3 regions of the Sporosarcina sp. FSL K6-1540 genome follow, and region 1 is predicted to be linked to each of the others. Evidence: riboswitches for the same ligand, from Rfam matches in the RefSeq annotation. Region 1 holds a riboswitch; each other region holds the start of a gene.
The links. A riboswitch is a leader RNA that binds a small molecule or an ion and turns the genes downstream of it on or off. The one in region 1 is predicted to bind cobalamin.

Region 1 (5,704 bases):
CACTCGGCTTGGATAAAGAAATGCCTGAAGACGGCTACCAAGGACCGGACATTATTAATATCGGTAAAATGCTGGCAGCTGAATATGGCGACAAATACGTCAACACGCCAGATGAAGAGCGTTATGCATTCTTCCGCCAATATGGCCTGGAGCATGAATTAGAGAAGCTAAAAACAGACCTTGCGAATTTCCGTGTGTCGTTTGATGTCTGGTTCTCTGAAACTTCATTGTATGAAAACGGCAAAATCGATGTTGCTCTTGATAAATTACGTGCCAATGGCCATGTCTTTGAAGAAGATGGCGCAACATGGTTCCGTTCAACAACTTTCGGTGATGACAAAGATCGTGTGTTAATTAAAAACGACGGTACTTACACGTATTTAACGCCGGATATCGCGTACCATGAGGATAAATTGTTCCGCGGATTCGATAAACTTATCAATATTTGGGGCGCAGATCACCATGGTTATATTCCACGGATGAAAGCGGCAATCGAAGCGCTTGGTTACGGCAATGACACGCTCGAAGTCAGTGTCGTACAAATGGTTCAGTTATATAAAGACGGTGAAAAGTTCAAGATGAGTAAACGTACGGGGAAAGCTGTAACCTTGCGTGAGCTAGTTGAGGAAGTTGGTCTGGACGCAGTCCGTTACTTCTTCGCAATGCGTTCAGGTGACTCGCAGATGGACTTCGACCTAGATCTAGCGATTTCTCAGTCGAATGAAAACCCTGTGTACTACGCACAATATGCGCATGCACGGATTTCATCAATCTTGCGCCAAGCTGATGAAAATGGCATGGCTGTATCTGTGGATAATGTTTCTTTACTGCAAGCTGAAAAAGAGTTGGAATTACTGAAGAAAATCGGTGACTTCCCGCAAGTAATCAGTGATGCAGCGAGAATTCGTTCACCACACCGCGTTGCAACATATATCCAAGAACTAGCGGCTACATTCCATAGCTTCTATAACGCAGAAAAAGTATTAGATCCAGACAACCGCGAATTATCGGAAGCACGTCTGGCACTAATTACAATCACACGCACAACAATTGCAAATGCATTGAAACTTATTGGTGTTTCTGCTCCAGAAAAGATGTAATAAAATTGAACGCCATACTTGAGAGATTGTTATCTCTCAAGTATGGCGTTTTTCACATGCAGATATTCTCTCTATATATGTTGAACAAATGAATACGATGCATGCTCTTTTACAAGGGCTTTTGGAAGGCCGCTGAATAAGTCCAACTACCTGGAATGAATTAGAAATCCTGCTAATATCGCTTCGACGCTTTGTGGATGCCTCCCGCGATAAGCCAGAAAGAAGACCGCTTTCAGTCTTATCGCTCCGGCTACCACGAAGGCGTGCCTTCGCTGGATTGTCTATATAATAGAATGCACATTGCATTGTCGGGGAAAAGACCTGTAGCTCGTAGTATGTCTTTCTTCAATGAAATTAGTATAAAATAGTACTCACATTATAATCTCAGTCCAAACTCATGGCGAGAGGCATCCCCAAAGCGCCAAGCGATCTGTAATCCACACGCCGAACTACAACTCTTCCGATTAATGTACACTCTAGCGCCAAGCGATCTACAATCCACATTCCGAATTAATACTCTCTCATCATCGAGCGACACAACAGATTCAACGGGATTCTTTAATTCAACATATCTAAATCTACAAATCTCCCTCACTATCGACACAATAAAAATTTGTAGTATACTGAAAGTTGTACAAAATACATACCAAACATAAAGGTGCCCCGCATTAAAAACGGGGTTAAAAGGGAAGTCGGTTCAATGCCGGCGCGGTCCCGCCACTGTAAGTGTGAGTTAGTCGCAATGTGTCACTGGAAAAAGTTCCGGGAAGACGCGGCAAGCCTTGAACACGAGCCAGGAGACCTGCCTTTATGGATCACACGTACCCTACGAGGATAGGATTAGTGAAAATCGACGTCACTGTGCGTCCAGATTTTTACTCAGCTTATTCCTCCGTAGCAATTACGGGGGATTTTTATTTGGAACAAACAGGAGGAAAACAACATGAAAAAGATTTGGCAATTAGGATTAACGGCATTTTTGGCAGTATTCTTGCTCGCAGCATGTGGAACAGCTGCTACACCAGATAAGCCGAAAGTAGATGGAACACCGGAAGCGGAAGTGGTCAAAGCTGACTTCCCGCTTACGCTAACGGACTCGGTTGGCAATGAAATTACCCTGGAAACTGCACCGGCAACAATCGTTTCTATGGTGCCAAGCAACACGGAAATATTGTTTGAACTAGGTCTTGCGGATGCGATTGTCGGCGTCAATGACTACGATGATTATCCAGCAGAAGCACTTAAAAAAGAGAAAATCGGCGGCCAGGATTTCAACGTCGAAAAAATCGTTTCCATGAACCCTGAAATTGTTTTTGCACATGAATCAGGACTTGGAAAAGGCAAAGAAGGACTGCAACAAATTCGCGATGCAGGAATCCCAGTCTTTGTTGTGAAAAATGCAGCGAGTTTCGAAGAAACGTACACAACGATTGAAACAATCGGTCAAGCGACTGGTAAAACAGTAGAAGCAGAAAAAATCATTACGGATATGAAAGCAAAAGTAGAAGAAGTATTGGCGAAAATAGCAACAGTCGACAATAAAAAAACAGTTTTCGTTGAAACATCACCTGAGCCAAACATTTACACACCAGGAAAAAATACATTTATGGATCAAATGCTAGAAATGATTGGTGCTGAAAATATTGCTGCTGATCAGGAAGACTGGTTTATGATAGCTCCGGAAGAAATTATTAACCGTAATCCAGATGTAATTATCGTGTTGTATGATATCGAAACGGCAGTTGCAGACGTTTATGCACGCCCAGGTTTCGATACGATTACGGCAATTAAAGAAAAAGCTGTTGTTCAAGTTAAAGAGAATATCACTAGCCGTACAGGCCCCCGTCTTGCTGAAGGGCTTGAAGAAATAGCAAAAGCCATCTACCCTGAGGCTTTCGGTGAGTAAATCCAGCGTTGCCTACATCGTTTCCGCCGCCGCACTTCTTGTGGCGGTGTGGCTCGGTGTGTCAATCGGGTCTGTGAAAATACCGATTAGTACGTTATGGAATGCAGGGGCGGATGCAACAGCTACCAATATTTTGTGGAAGATTCGTATGCCGCGTGTCGTGCTCGCGGGACTTGTCGGCGCTTCGCTCGCGATTTCGGGCGCTGCTTTCCAGGGGTTGCTGAAAAATCCGCTCGCTGATCCATACACCCTCGGAGTGTCATCCGGCGCCTCGGTCGGTGCTGTTATGACGCTCTTTTTTGGTATTTCTATCCCGTTTTTAGGCACTTATACGCTTCCTATATTCAGTATGGTTGGTGCTGCATTAACAATGTTCCTCGTTCTTGGATTTGCACGCCTCGTTGACCGAGCGATGAGAATGGAAACAATTATTTTGACCGGAATCATTTTCGGTTCGTTCCTCGGTTCTGTGCTATCACTTATGATAGCGCTCACAGGGGAAGAGTTGCGCCAAATTATTGGTTGGCTACTCGGCAGTGTTTCGATGCGAGGATGGAATTATATTACGATGATTTTGCCATTCGTCGTCGTAGGTTCATTCATGCTGTGGCTGAATCGCCGCGAATTAAATGCGATGTTATTTGGAGAAGAACGAGCGCATCATTTAGGTGTCAACGTCAAACGCCGTAAGTTTGCCATTTTGATTGGTGGATCCATCCTGACAGGTTCGGCAGTCGCGGTGTCCGGCACAATTGGCTTTGTTGGTCTAGTCGTTCCGCATATGACGCGACTTCTTTGGGGATCTGATCATCGTCATCTGCTGACATTATCGTTCATGAACGGTGCGACGTTGCTCATCATTTGCGACTTAATTGCACGGACAATCATTTCGCCGACAGAACTTCCGGTCGGTGTCATCACAGCGTTTATCGGTGCACCCGTATTTGCATTTATCTTCTATAAACAACGGAGGAAAGGAGGCATGTGAAATGTTAAAAGTCGAAAATATTTCCGGTGGTTATGGCAAAGAATCCATCGTGAAAGCTGTGACATTCACTGTCAATAAAGGCGAAGTACTCGGCATACTTGGACCCAATGGCAGTGGTAAATCCACACTTTTGAAAATTATTTCAGGCATTCTCCCGAAGGAAACGGGTTCCGTCACAATTGACGGGCAAGACGCTTCTACTTATTCACAAAAAGAATTTGCCAAAAAAGTAGCCGTCTTGCCACAACTCCATGCACATGCATTTTCCCACACTGTTCGAGAAACGGTTGAACTCGGTCGCTATCCGCACCAATCAGGACTATTTTCCTCATGGTCAGATGAAGACGAGCGCGCCGTGACCGATGCCATAACCAGTATGTCCATCACACGTTATGCTGAAAACTCGATAGAACTCCTATCCGGCGGTGAACAGCAACGTGTTTTCGTCGCACAGGCACTCGCACAGGAGGCGCCTATTTTATTACTCGATGAGCCAACGAATCACTTGGACATCGCTCACCAACAACAATTACTCGATACGATTCGTCAACAGGCAATTGACAAAGGACTCACAGTTATTTCGGTGTTTCACGATATCAATTTGGCTTCTTTATATTGCGACCGACTTCTCTTGATGGATAAAGGGCGGATTGCCAGAATAGGTGTGCCACAAGACGTAGTGATGGAAGAGGCAATCGAATCTGTTTACGGTGCGCGAATAAAATCACAGCCCCATCCTGAATTGCCAAAACCTCAAATTACACTGCTGCCGGAAACCAAAGAGGAAATTAAGCCTTTCGCCGTTGTAAAAGAGGACTTTTCGATAGCATCGGACTTTGTTGCATTACGAACAAAATATCCGTTGAAAACCATTTCCTCCGCCGTTCATAATGCTGGAACAGGCTGGTATCGGTCGTTTGTCAATCGTCATGTTGATGCTGATTACAATGTAGACGACGTCAAAGCTGAAAATACTTCCTATCTTGAACAGCAAGGTTTTCATCTGACGGATACGGTCGGTATGATGACCGCGGTCATGACGGATCATGCCGAAGTCGAGGAATACACAGGGGATTTCGGAACGATTCTGATTGCGGTAACAGCTGGCGTTGGTAATGCTGTCGATGTCTCGCAAGCACTCACGCGTGATCAGAAACCTCGTGTCGGTACAATCAATACATGGATTATCGTCAATGGCCAGCTACCTGATGAAGCATTTATCCAAGCAATGATAACGGCAACAGAAGCGAAAACGAAAGCGCTTCAAATGGAATCCATAACAGATCCGCTCACAGGCACAATTGCGACAGGTACATCGACGGACAGCCTGCTAGTCGCGGCAACACAACAAGGAGAATTCCTGCCGTATGCAGGTCCGATTACGCCGCTTGGAAAACTGATTGGCCACGGAGTTTATGACTGCACTGTACGGGCAATCCGTGCCTACAAAAAGGCGAAAGGGTGGACAACTTGATTCCTGCACATTTTATCGCCATTGCAATTGGTTTTCTGCTCGACAGAATTATTGGGGATCCACCGAAATGGCCGCATCCAGTCCGCTTAATTGGGACGTTCATTGCCAAATTGACTAGTGTTATGAATAAAGGTCGGTTCCGCACATTAAAAGGGGCGTCTACACTCTTCATCACAGTCGGGATTGTGTTAGGTATCGTTTTTGCTTTAGTAGGTTTTGCCTATCAATTCAATATC
Region 2 (5,704 bases), 1.9 Mb from region 1:
TCGGGTAACCCATTTCGCCTGTCATTGCCATCATCGCCAGTCGTACACCCCTACTCGTTGCATCTCCTGCTGCCCACGATTTTCGTGAACCGGTATTAGGTGCATGACGATACGTTCTAAGGCTTGCGCCATCAATCCAGGCATTTGTCAACGCATTATTTATTTCTGTACGTCCCCCGCCAAGCATTTTGGTGACGACCGCAGTTGTAGCAATTTTGACGAAATGAACATGGTCAAGTCCAACACGGTTCAAACTATTATCTAATGCCAGTACGCCTTGGATTTCATGTGCTTTAATCATCATTTCCAATACATCACGTACAACAAGTGGTTTTTTTCCTTCCGAGAGACGTAAACGGCTTAGATAATCCGCTGTAGCTAAAATGCCACCTAAATTATCGGACGGATGACCCCACTCAGCAGCTAACCATGTGTCATTATAATCGAGCCATCGTATCATGCAGCCAATATTAAATGCGCCTTGGACCGGGTCCAGTACATACGATGTACCAGGTACACGACTGCCATTTGGAACAATAGTACCCGGTACTACAGGTCCTAGTAATTTCGTACACTCCGGATAGCTTAATGCCAATATTCCACACCCGATTGTATCTATTAACACATTATGTGCTGTCTTATATGCTTCCTCGCTTGTAATTTCTTTATTTAAAACATAGTCCGTAATTTCCTCTATCAGTGTGTCCATTGTCATTTGTTCTTTCAATTTCAACATCTAACTCTTCCTTTCCGCTTTCAATTTGTTTAGAATAGTACTAAGTGATGCCTAGTGTATCGCTGTTGTGGTGAACGGCCAGTTACAACTCCCCAGTTGAATGATTGCTGTGTCGTTCGCCTATATAATGAACCCTTGGACGGTATAAACGATTATTTTCATGTTGTTCAATAACATGCGCACACAATCCTACTGTTCTCGAACCAAAAAAGATTGGTGTGTATAATGGGATTGGAATGCCCAGCATCCAATATACCGGTGCCGCGTAATAATCTAGATTTGGATAAAGTCCTTTCTCTCTCTCCATTATGGTTTCTCCCGCCTCACACATTCGGTAAAGGAGATCGTCACCCTTTAGCGCACATAACTCCTTTAAAGCATCCTTCATTACCAAGGCCCTTGGATCCATCTTTTTCATATAGACTCGATGACCAAACCCCATAATTTTCTCTTTATCACGTAAACGCTTTTCTAATAACAATTCAAATGCGTCAACAGAACCAGCCTCTAAAAGCATATTCATGACTGCTTCATTCGCTCCTCCATGTAAATAGCCCTTTAAAGAAGCAACCGCTCCAGTCAATGCACCATATAAATCCGAAAACGTCGAGGCAATTACCCTTGCGGTGAAGGTGGAATTTGGCATTTCGTGCTCGCTATAAAGTAGTAGCGACTGGTCAAAAATAGATTCTTCCAACTCTGTCGGTTTCCTCCCCGTAATCATATAAAGGAAATTAGCACTGTATGACAATTCTTTCAACGGGTGAATTTGTTCCTCTTCCTGTAAAATGTGAAAGCTGTTCGCAATTATTTCTGGAATTTTGCCAAGTAACTCGTAAGCTCTTTTTTTATTGATAGCTAGAGTGTGCTGATCAATTTCCTTATCATAGCCCGCTAAAGCAGATATCCCAGTTCGCAATGCGTCCATTGGATGTGTCTCTTTAGGCAATGCTTGCAAAATCTTTGTGACACCTTCTGGCACACCATGCTCTTTTTTCAATTTATCTGCCACATCTGCTTTTTCAGTATCAGACGGCAAGGTATTTTCCATTAGCAAGTGGACAATATCAAGATACCCTTTTGTTTTTGAAAGCTCGATTAAATCGTATCCTTTGATAATAATCTGACCCAATTCCGTATCGAGCAGCGAAATGGATGTTTCAGTGGCGATCACGCCTTCAAGTCCTGGTAAAAATGTAAGTGTATTCGTCAAACTATTTTCCCCCAATCTGAATGGTTATGACTCTGAGATTTGTAAACGCTTTCACTTCACCAAAAATTATCCTATTTGTATCTGTTCGCAGCGCTTCCCCTTATTTCTGACCATAAAAAAAACAACTTCATAAGAGAAGTTGTTAAAGAGCGCTAGAATCCCAACTAAAAGAAAGCTGCCTGTTAAAAATAGGCATAGCTCATCCGCGCGTCCTTAACACCCCCTATCCTCGTAGGTCAACATGTGTTATAAAAAGAGGCAGGTCTCCTGGCTAATGATCATTGCTATTCGTACCTTCCCACTTTTTTATAAAAAGCAGTGGTTTAAACGAAATCGCTCCCATTTACAGTTGCGGGACAGCGTCGGATTCTCACCGAACTTCCCTTTTAAGCAGACCAATACGTCAGTATTAATCCGCACCTATTTTTACACATATTCAATTATCGAAATATCCCCTTGACTATAACACAAACTTTTAAATATTCCAATTCTTTATTCATATCTAATTTCTATTGTTTCAGAGAGGCATTAAGTATACCGACTTCAAGAATGCGTAAACAATAATTGGATACTCTTTTCATTTTTCATCACTTATCATTACTATTACATAAATAGGAAACGTATATTCAATCCCCATTTACATACTATATATGTTGAATTAAAGAATCCCATTGAATCTTCCGTGGCGCTCAATAAGGAGAGCGTTTTAATTCGGAGGCCACTGAAAAAGTACGATTTCCTTCAATCCGGTTGATTTCCGTTCCGAGCGGACGCTTTCCGCGGGCACGGCTTCAGCCAATCGAACAGCAAAGGGTTCGATTGGCCGTATTTCTGCGTTCTTGGCAGAAATTAAGGCATTCTTGCCCCGTGCTCCCAACGCTAACGCTTTTGCTCGCAAAAGCCGTTCTGCGTAACGGCACTTCCTGCGGGGTCTTCAGCTCGCGCTGTTCCCGCTGGAGTCGCCGCTCTTCACTACAATCAACTAGTTCTTACTATAAAAAAGAACTTTTTCAGTTTTCTCTTAATTCGGGGTGTGGATTGTAGAGCGCTTGGCGCTTTGGCGACCCCTTTGCCGCGCGTGCACTAGGGTGTTCATTATCGAGAGAAATGTAATTTCGAGATGTATATGCTGAGATTATAAGGTGATTACTAGTTGATACTACTTATATTCAAGAAAGACGTGCTCCAACTTGCAAATTGCATCACAGATAATGAAAAGCTCTTTCTCACATAGACCATCTAGCGAAGGCGCGTCTTCGTGGTAGTCGAAGCGGTATTAGTGGGAATCCTAAACCATTCCAAGTACTAATGCTTTTTCAGTGACCTCCCAAAAGCCCTTGTAAAGCGCATACGCCATATTCATTTGTTCAACATATAGAATTAATTAACTGAACCTATATATCTCCTAAATCGACAATTTCCCCTGTCACCGCATCAACACATTCCGCCGCATCCAACAAGCCGCAAAGAATATACTTACCTGCGAACTCGTCATATACATAAGTCGGATCAAGCGTAATATATGGTATCATTTTCTCAAATGCTTCTTCAGGTGTTACGACCGCGTTTGCGGCAGGGAGAAAGGCTTCAAAAATCTCAAACATCGAGCCGTTATCAAGATAATTTAGCACCTTCATCGTTTCCGGATTCATGAAAACAACTACTTTTCGATTAAAAATCATTGGGTTTTCTTCATTTATTTCACAATGCGCTTCGATAAAGTTCTCTTGACAACGAAGTTGGGACAGCTTCCACTTCCCTGATTCATCAGGATATTCAGCCCGTAGGACATCCCGAACAACTTTTTTACTACGTTCAATTTGATCAGCCGACAACGTCAGTTTTTTACCTGCGTCGACGTTACCGAATGCTTCTTCTACGTTTGCTTCGGAAACAATTGTGATTTCTTCACGATCAATATTTTGTTCTAACGGTTTATTCCATTCGATTACTTCATCAATTTTAACTTCTGAACGCTCATGTTCCATAAATGGGATGATTCGGGCCCCGTCAACCGTTACGTACACTTCTTCCATTGCATAGACGGGAACAAAACGTTTTTCAGTTTCAGATGGAAACTTTATAAGTTGAAGCTGTTTTTTGACGATTGGTTCAATTTCTTCAAGTGTTAACGTGAATTTTGACTGCTCAACGAGATTTTGCGAAGGCATCGTTCCGTACGAATGATAAGAAGTCAGCTTGCCAACATCATCAAATTCAACTTCAATTATACAGCTCGGAGAAAAATAGATACCATCGATGTCTGATGTAAATTGAAACCCATTTGCATTCGCTTGCGTTAGTTTGAAATCCTGTTCGTACACCAATCCAGTTTCCTTTTCAAGCCATGCAGCGACTTCAGCAGCGGCTTTACCCGGAAAGTGCGTTTTTGTAGAAAATGATTCACCTTGTACGAATGACACATTACTAAAGTGTTGCTTTTGAATTGCATATTCAACAATCGCTGTTCCCTCGGGATTATAACCTTCTTCGATTGGCTCGTTTAACTCTTTAGGAAACCACTCCATAGTAAACGTATAGTAAGCATCCCCCATAGTATCTCGTACTTTATAAATCGTATGTCTTGCCATTCGGTAAGCATCCAAACCAAACTTTTCTTGCGCTTCATCGACAATCTTTTGTAGTCTCTTGTCCATGTTCCCACCCTTTTCCTATGTATTATTGAAATAAAGAACTTCATTCGTGTTGTTCAACATAAATGGTCAAAAATAAAAGCTGATTGCGCATGGCAGTCAGCTCTGTAGTTTATTCGAAAAATACTTTATCAAGATTATATTTCGCACGTTGTGTATTAATGATATACGTTTCATAAATTTCGCGTTCCATCGGGTCTTCGACAACGATAATCGCAATTTCATGCACTTCGTTACGATGATTTTTGATTGGAGAGACCGTGTCTTCAAAATGCTTCTTAACACGTTGGCGCAGTTTACGTGCTTTCCCAGCAAACAGCAATTCATCTTTGTTGTTATAAAACAAAATGATGCCGCCTTTATCACGTGGAATTTCATGTAAATCAATAAATCCATAAATTGGTTTTATCGGGGCAACATCGGCACCCATTTCTTGTTTACGTTGTACAATTGTTACATCCGGATTTGGTATAGTAATTGTGATCAATTAAACGTCACGTCCTCTTCTGTTATGAACTTAAATTCTAACATAAAACAGCCCAAAAAGCGAAGAATGGTGTCATTCAAATCAATTCAAAACAACTATATTTCCCTTACTAATTGCTCTGATTGTTCATTTTCTTTAAAATCGGACAACATTTCGGAAATAACAGGAAGATACTAGTCACACTACACTATTGATTCGTAGTAGTGACAGGCATTTTTATAGAACCTTATCATGCAGCATTGTTGACTTTTGATTCATAATCGTGTAAATTATTCAATAATACATACGAGCATTGAAGAGAAAAGTAAAGTGATGAATTCCGTCCTTTTCAATCGGTTAACGATTGATTTGAGCGGGATTTTTTTGTTTCTCACTTTCATAAACTATAGGAATGAGGAGTGGATTTGTAATGACAACAGGTTTATTAGTTTTTCAATCCGATTTCGGCAAAAGTGATGGTGCAGTGAGTGCGATGCATGGCGTAGCAAACTCCGTTCAACGCGGAATCCCAATTTTTGAAATCACACATCAAATTCCTCAATACAATATTTGGGAAGCTTCCTATCGGTTATTACAGTCGATTGGTTATTGGCCAAGTGAAACGGTCTTCGTAT
Region 3 (5,704 bases), 550 kb from region 1:
GGCGGTCTATGCTGCATGAATAAAACAACAATGGGTCACGTCTGTTGATTAACCATTTATTCGAATAAAATACTGGTGAGCAGGGCTTAAAATAATCCTTTTTCACTGGATCATTTCCGGTTCGCTTTCGGCGAATTAATCACGACACATTTACCGTGAGGCAAGTGTGGCTAGAAGTGACTCCGTCACTTCTAGCCACACTTTTTTCAGTAATCCTGTTGCGAATAGTTGCGTGTCGCATTCCTACATATCTAGACGTCCCGGTAATCGTATAGAAGTCACTCTATCCAAAGCAGTCCAAAGTCAACTATACACATAGCGCCCAGTAGGTGGTCACGTTACTCACTGGTTACTTTGGTTAATCAACAGACATGACAATGGGTTTTATTTATAAACAATGCATTGCCTTCTCGGCTTCATCCCACGGGACGGAATAGCCTTTTCCTTTGGTCAAGAAAATGGAAGTGGATGAGTATTCGGGATCCGCTTCTTTGTTATAACCGATTTCTTCAATGACTTGTTCCTGGTTATGACAGCGGTCATAGCCCCCGAATAACAGGCTAAGCGTTCCTTTACCGTGGGTGAATGAAGCAAAGACGGTGCTGTAATTCATAAAAGTAGCAACTGGCACACGCCCTTTTACAATAACTTTTTCGCCAATTGTTTCTGGTGCGTCAAAGCTGCCATGTGCTTGTTGAATGTCTGACAGCACTCTTCCCATATTATCCAAGTCCACTTTTATTTTGAAATCGTAGTAGGGTTCGAGCAACGTATTGGGTACTTGTTCTAAACCTTGTCGCAGAGCCCGGAAAGTAGCCTCTCTAAAGTCACCTCCAGATGTGTACTCGTTATGACTTCGTCCTGTCAGTAACGTTACTTTGACATCTGTGAGAGCTGAGCCGGTTAATAAACCATGATGCTCTCGTTCGAATAAATGGCTGCGTACTACGTTTTGGTGACCAATAAGTAAATCGTTTGCATGGCAGACGTTGTCGAACTGTATGCCACTATTCCTTTCGGTTGGTTCAATTAAAAGATGTACTTCCGCGTAATGCCTTAAAGGTTCAAAATGACCATAACCCGTTACGGATGTTTCAATGGTTTCCTTATACAGGATTTTAGGTTCACCGAAGGAGACTTGAATCGAAAAACGCTCGTTAACAATTTGTTGGAGTACTTCGAGCTGGATGACGCCCATAACGTGAACATGAATTTCTTGAAAATGTTCATCCCAGAAGACGCGCAAAGAAGGATCCTCCGCATCGAGTAGGTTAAAACATCGAAGTACTTCTTTCACATGGATGGCAGCGTCGAAAATAACTTTTGACTTAAGGGTAGGCATCATGTCAAAGGTCGCTTTTTCTTCTAGTGCTCCAACGCCATCACCAATGGCCGCTTGCGTTAATCCAGTAACGGCGAACAGTTCACCGGCATGAACATGATCGATTGCTTTGAACTTATTACCGTTATAAACGCGTATCTGTGTCACTTTCTCCGTGTAATCTCCATAATTCACTCCATCCCTGACGCTTAGCGTACCGCTTAGTGATTTAAGGAAAGTGACCCTGTTACCACTGTCATCATGGCGGATTTTATAGACCTGTGCAGCGAAATCACTATCATCATCGTAAGAAGTTGTTGTCAATAAATCGAGCTTCTCGAAAAACGCCATGACACCAATGTCCTTGAGTGCAGAACCGCTGGAGAGGGCGAAGATTTTATTGTCGCTAATCATTTTCTTTAATGTTGCAAGCCACAAATCGTTGTCGTAACCTGATTCCAAATAGGTCTCAAGAAGTGCTTCATCACGTTCTGCGATAAATTCAATGAGTTCATCTTCCATAATTCCTTCATTGAAAGAGGATGTAAGGTCACAGATGTCTTCCGATAGATTGGTGCGAATTTCATGGAGTACACTTGCAATGTCGGTTCCTTCACGGTCCGTTTTATTGATGAAAAAGAATGTGGGTACCTGATGTTTGCGGAGCAGTTGCCACACGGTTTCCGTATGACCTTCCACGCCATCGCTTGCGCTAATGATAATAATGGCATAATCCATTACTTGAATAGCGCGTTCCATTTCAGGAGAAAAATCGACGTGTCCAGGTGTGTCGATAATGTAGTAGGTAGATCCGTTATAGGAAATGGATGCCTGGTCTGCAAAAACCGTAATACCTCTTTCTTTCTCGATTGTATGGCTATCGAGGAAAGCGTCTTTATGGTCCACGCGCCCTCTTTGTTTAATGCTTTTTGTATGATAAAGCAGTTGTTCAGAAAAAGTTGTTTTTCCTGCATCTACATGTGCAAGTATGCCAATTGTTTTATACATGATGTCACTCCTGTCCGATTCTTGCTACTACCAGTAGTATAGCAAATCTGAATTGGGCGAATGACCTTAAATAGGTGTTATACTGTAAAGACAAACTGAATGTGAAGGAGGAATCAGATTTTGAAATATTCAAGAACGAAAATGGAACAGCTTGTAAAGAATGATAAAGAGCTGTCAAAACGTCTGAAACAGATAATGGCAGAGCTTGACTTAGAGAAGAGTTTTGCTTTGAAAGCGTTGTATCATGCGGATGTAAAAGACGGTGGTACGCATCAGAGAAATTATCAGGAACTGTAAGTACATTAAAAGCGTGGAAAGTCTATTATGACTGCCACGCTTTTTTTGATGCCTTTTTCACCGGATCATTTTCAGTCCGCTTTCGGCGAACTTTTCATTGCTCCTAGTTAATCCTGTTGCGAATAGTTGCCTGTCGCATCCCTACACATCAAGACATCTCGGTAATCATATAGAGGTCGTTCAATTCAAAGCAATTCAAAGTAATTGTACAAGAAGCGGCTATATATGTTGAATTAAAGAATCCTATTGAATCAGTTGTGGTGCTCAATAATGAGAGAGCTGTTATTCGGGTTGTGGATTGTAGATCGCTTGGCGCTTTGGGGATGCCTTTCACCGTAAGCCTGGATTAGCGCTTCGCATCCAGTCTTACGGCTTCGGCGACCCCTTTGCCGCGCCTTCGCTAGGTTGTATATTTTCGAGAGAAATGTAATTTTGAGATGTATATGGCGAGATTGTAAGGTGATTACTAGTTGATATTATATAAATTGAAATAAAGAATTCCATTGAACCGCTACGGCGCTAGGAGATGCCTCCCGCCATAAGCCAGATGAGGTATTCTTTAACCTATCTGGAATAACCTCTTGGCATTAACTGTATAATTTCTGCAAAGAACGCAGAAATTATACAAACCGAACTCTTCGTTGTTCGGTTGGCGACCCCTGTTAAGGCGCCTTCGCTCAGTATATATACCGGATTCAACATATATAATTATAGTCAAGAAATCCACAATCCAGGTTGCAGATTTCATCCCAGATAATGAAATGCGTTATCTCACATAGACCACCCAGCGCAGGCGCGTCTTCGTGGTAGCCGGAGCGATAAGACTGAAAGCGGTCTCCTTTCTGGCTTATCGCGGGAGGCATCCACAAAGCGTCGAAGCGGTATTGGCGGGAATTCTAATTTGCTCTAATTATTAGGGCTTTTTCAGTGGCCTCCCAAAAGCCCTTGTAGTGTAAACGCCGTATTCATTTGTTCAACATATATAGTGTTGGATTCAGTTATTTACTGGTTGTTTTTTCAGCTTAATCTTCTGGTGAACCGATTACTTCGTGTTTGATTTCATCGAATGCTTTTTGGAGGTTACGTGAATAAAGGTTTTTTTCCTCTTCGTTTATAGTTGTTGTTTTTCCAATCTGTTCTTCGTAATAAGAATAGGTTGAAGACAGTGATTGTGATTCGCTTATGATGAGGTTTGTCATTAAGACATGTTTGAATGCGTCCAGATAATATTCTTTTGTTCCAAGTTTCATTGGCTAAAATCCCTTTCTTTTATGGAAATAAAAAAGCATCTTCCTAGTTAAACGTAAGGAAGATGCTAGTATGCGTAAATTTGTATGGTCGCTTGTTGCCGTAACGAATGGTTCGTAAACAGAAGTACACTATTGACTGCACAGTGAAATAAGAGGTATTGAGTCCTCTTATGTTTCTTTTGTATTACGTTCTTTCGTACGGCGGCTTTTACAAGAAATTGCTCGATCATAGCCGCACTTAACACCTCCTATCCGCGTAGGGAATTGGTGTGTACTGAAATAGGCAGGTCTCCTGGCTCATGATCATCGCTTTCTTTTCCCTTCCCATTCGTAACGAACAGTGGATTTGAAAAGAGTACTCCCATTTACAGTTGCGGGACAGCGTCGGTTTTTCACCGAACTTCCCTTTTAAGCTTTTATACAAACGTAAAAAAGCACCTAATTTCTACACGTTATTCAGTTGTGCTTTTACTATAACATACATATTGTCTGACTTAACACGATTGCTAAACAAGGGGTTCATTAATGGCCCATTACCGCAAATTTGGACAAGAAAATGTCTATCCCTCTTACTATAATCAAGCTGGGGGGATAGAAAATGAATAAAATAAAAACAACAGATCCATATCGAGTTTACATTTCTACATGCTTCTTATCACAATTATTTTTCACATTTATATTTACGGTGAACTTGTTGTACCATGTGCAAACTGTAAAGCTTGATCCGCTTCAACTTGTGTTAATTGGGACCGTTTTGGAGCTTTCCGTTTTTCTTTTTGAGATTCCAACTGGGGTTGTTTCGGATTTGAAAAGTCGGAAGTTATCTTTAATAATTGGGTATATATTAATAGGAATCGGTTTTTTAATTGAAGGGGTATTTCCCTATTTTGTAACAGTGCTAGTGGCTCAAATTGCATGGGGGATTGGCTATACCTTTACTAGCGGCTCTCAGCAAGCCTGGATTGCAGATGAAATAGGGGAGGAACGTGCTTCACTGGCATTTATAAAAGGGGCAAAGGCCGGTAATCTTGGCCAAATTATAGCTATTCCGCTCAGTATTTTAATGGGCTATTTTATGATTAACCTACCAATCATTATCGGCGGGCTATGTATGATTGGATTAGCCGTCTATTTAATGATTTTTATGAAAGAAGAAAACTTCAAACCGTTAGATAAAGAAGGAAGAATATCTACGCTGGGAAGTATGAAGGAGAATGTGGGCAATATTATTTCGCATTCCAAAGCGAGCTTCATCATAAGGATGCTATTTCTAATTGCTTTATTTGTTGGGTTTTATAGTGAAGGTTTTGACCGATTATGGATAGCACATTTTTTGGAGGTCTCAAATATATCTTCGTTAACGAATGAGAAGTTAGTTGTGATAATGGGGGGAATTCAGTTCATTTTCGTGCTTATTTCCTTTGCAGCACTCCATTTTATGAATCGAAGTGCTATCCACCAAAATCTAAGGCAGATTTATGTTGTTCTTTTTGTGGCCAGCTTCTTCATCGTCATTTCATTAATTGGCTTTGCGTTCTCAACGTATATGATCAGCTTGCTGATTTTTTATGTAATCATTCAAGTGACAAGGCAAGTCATGTATCCATTAGAGGATATTTGGCTTAATAAAATTATTCCTGATTCCTCTGTACGTGCAACATTCTTTTCGGTAAAGGGACAAGTGGACGCTATTGGTCAAATTGGAGGTGGTCCGGTAATTGGGGGTGTAGCATCGAGCTTTACGATAAAAATCGCCATCATTGTTAGTGCAATTTTGTTAACTCCTGTATTACTTTTATATAAAGTTGTCTTAAACAAGTCTAGAGAG

Region 2: linked by a shared signal. The riboswitch ahead of mmgD (citrate synthase) and the one ahead of MKY15_RS05105 (ABC transporter substrate-binding protein) in region 1 are both predicted to bind cobalamin.
Region 3: linked by a shared signal. The riboswitch ahead of MKY15_RS07740 (hypothetical protein) and the one ahead of MKY15_RS05105 (ABC transporter substrate-binding protein) in region 1 are both predicted to bind cobalamin.

The regions. Positions count from the first base shown of each region.
Region 1 covers NZ_CP152018.1:1,156,014-1,161,717, reverse strand. The annotation lists gene argS (arginine--tRNA ligase) at 1-1,100, shown strand, start outside; cobalamin riboswitch at 1,740-1,925, shown strand; gene MKY15_RS05105 (ABC transporter substrate-binding protein) at 2,044-3,006, shown strand; gene MKY15_RS05100 (iron ABC transporter permease) at 2,999-3,994, shown strand; gene MKY15_RS05095 (adenosylcobinamide amidohydrolase) at 3,996-5,468, shown strand; gene cbiB (adenosylcobinamide-phosphate synthase CbiB) at 5,468-5,704, shown strand, end outside.
Region 2 covers NZ_CP152018.1:3,086,839-3,092,542, reverse strand. The annotation lists gene MKY15_RS14665 (bifunctional 2-methylcitrate dehydratase/aconitate hydratase) at 1-736, opposite strand, end outside; gene mmgD (citrate synthase) at 819-1,949, opposite strand; cobalamin riboswitch at 2,189-2,388, opposite strand; gene MKY15_RS14655 (hypothetical protein) at 3,344-4,606, opposite strand; gene MKY15_RS14650 (nucleotide excision repair endonuclease) at 4,716-5,090, opposite strand; gene MKY15_RS14645 (S-adenosyl-l-methionine hydroxide adenosyltransferase family protein) at 5,500-5,704, shown strand, end outside.
Region 3 covers NZ_CP152018.1:1,704,518-1,710,221, forward strand. The annotation lists gene MKY15_RS07730 (TetM/TetW/TetO/TetS family tetracycline resistance ribosomal protection protein) at 389-2,329, opposite strand; gene MKY15_RS07735 (hypothetical protein) at 2,450-2,626, shown strand; gene MKY15_RS07740 (hypothetical protein) at 3,649-3,876, opposite strand; cobalamin riboswitch at 4,141-4,333, opposite strand; gene MKY15_RS07745 (MFS transporter) at 4,475-5,704, shown strand, end outside.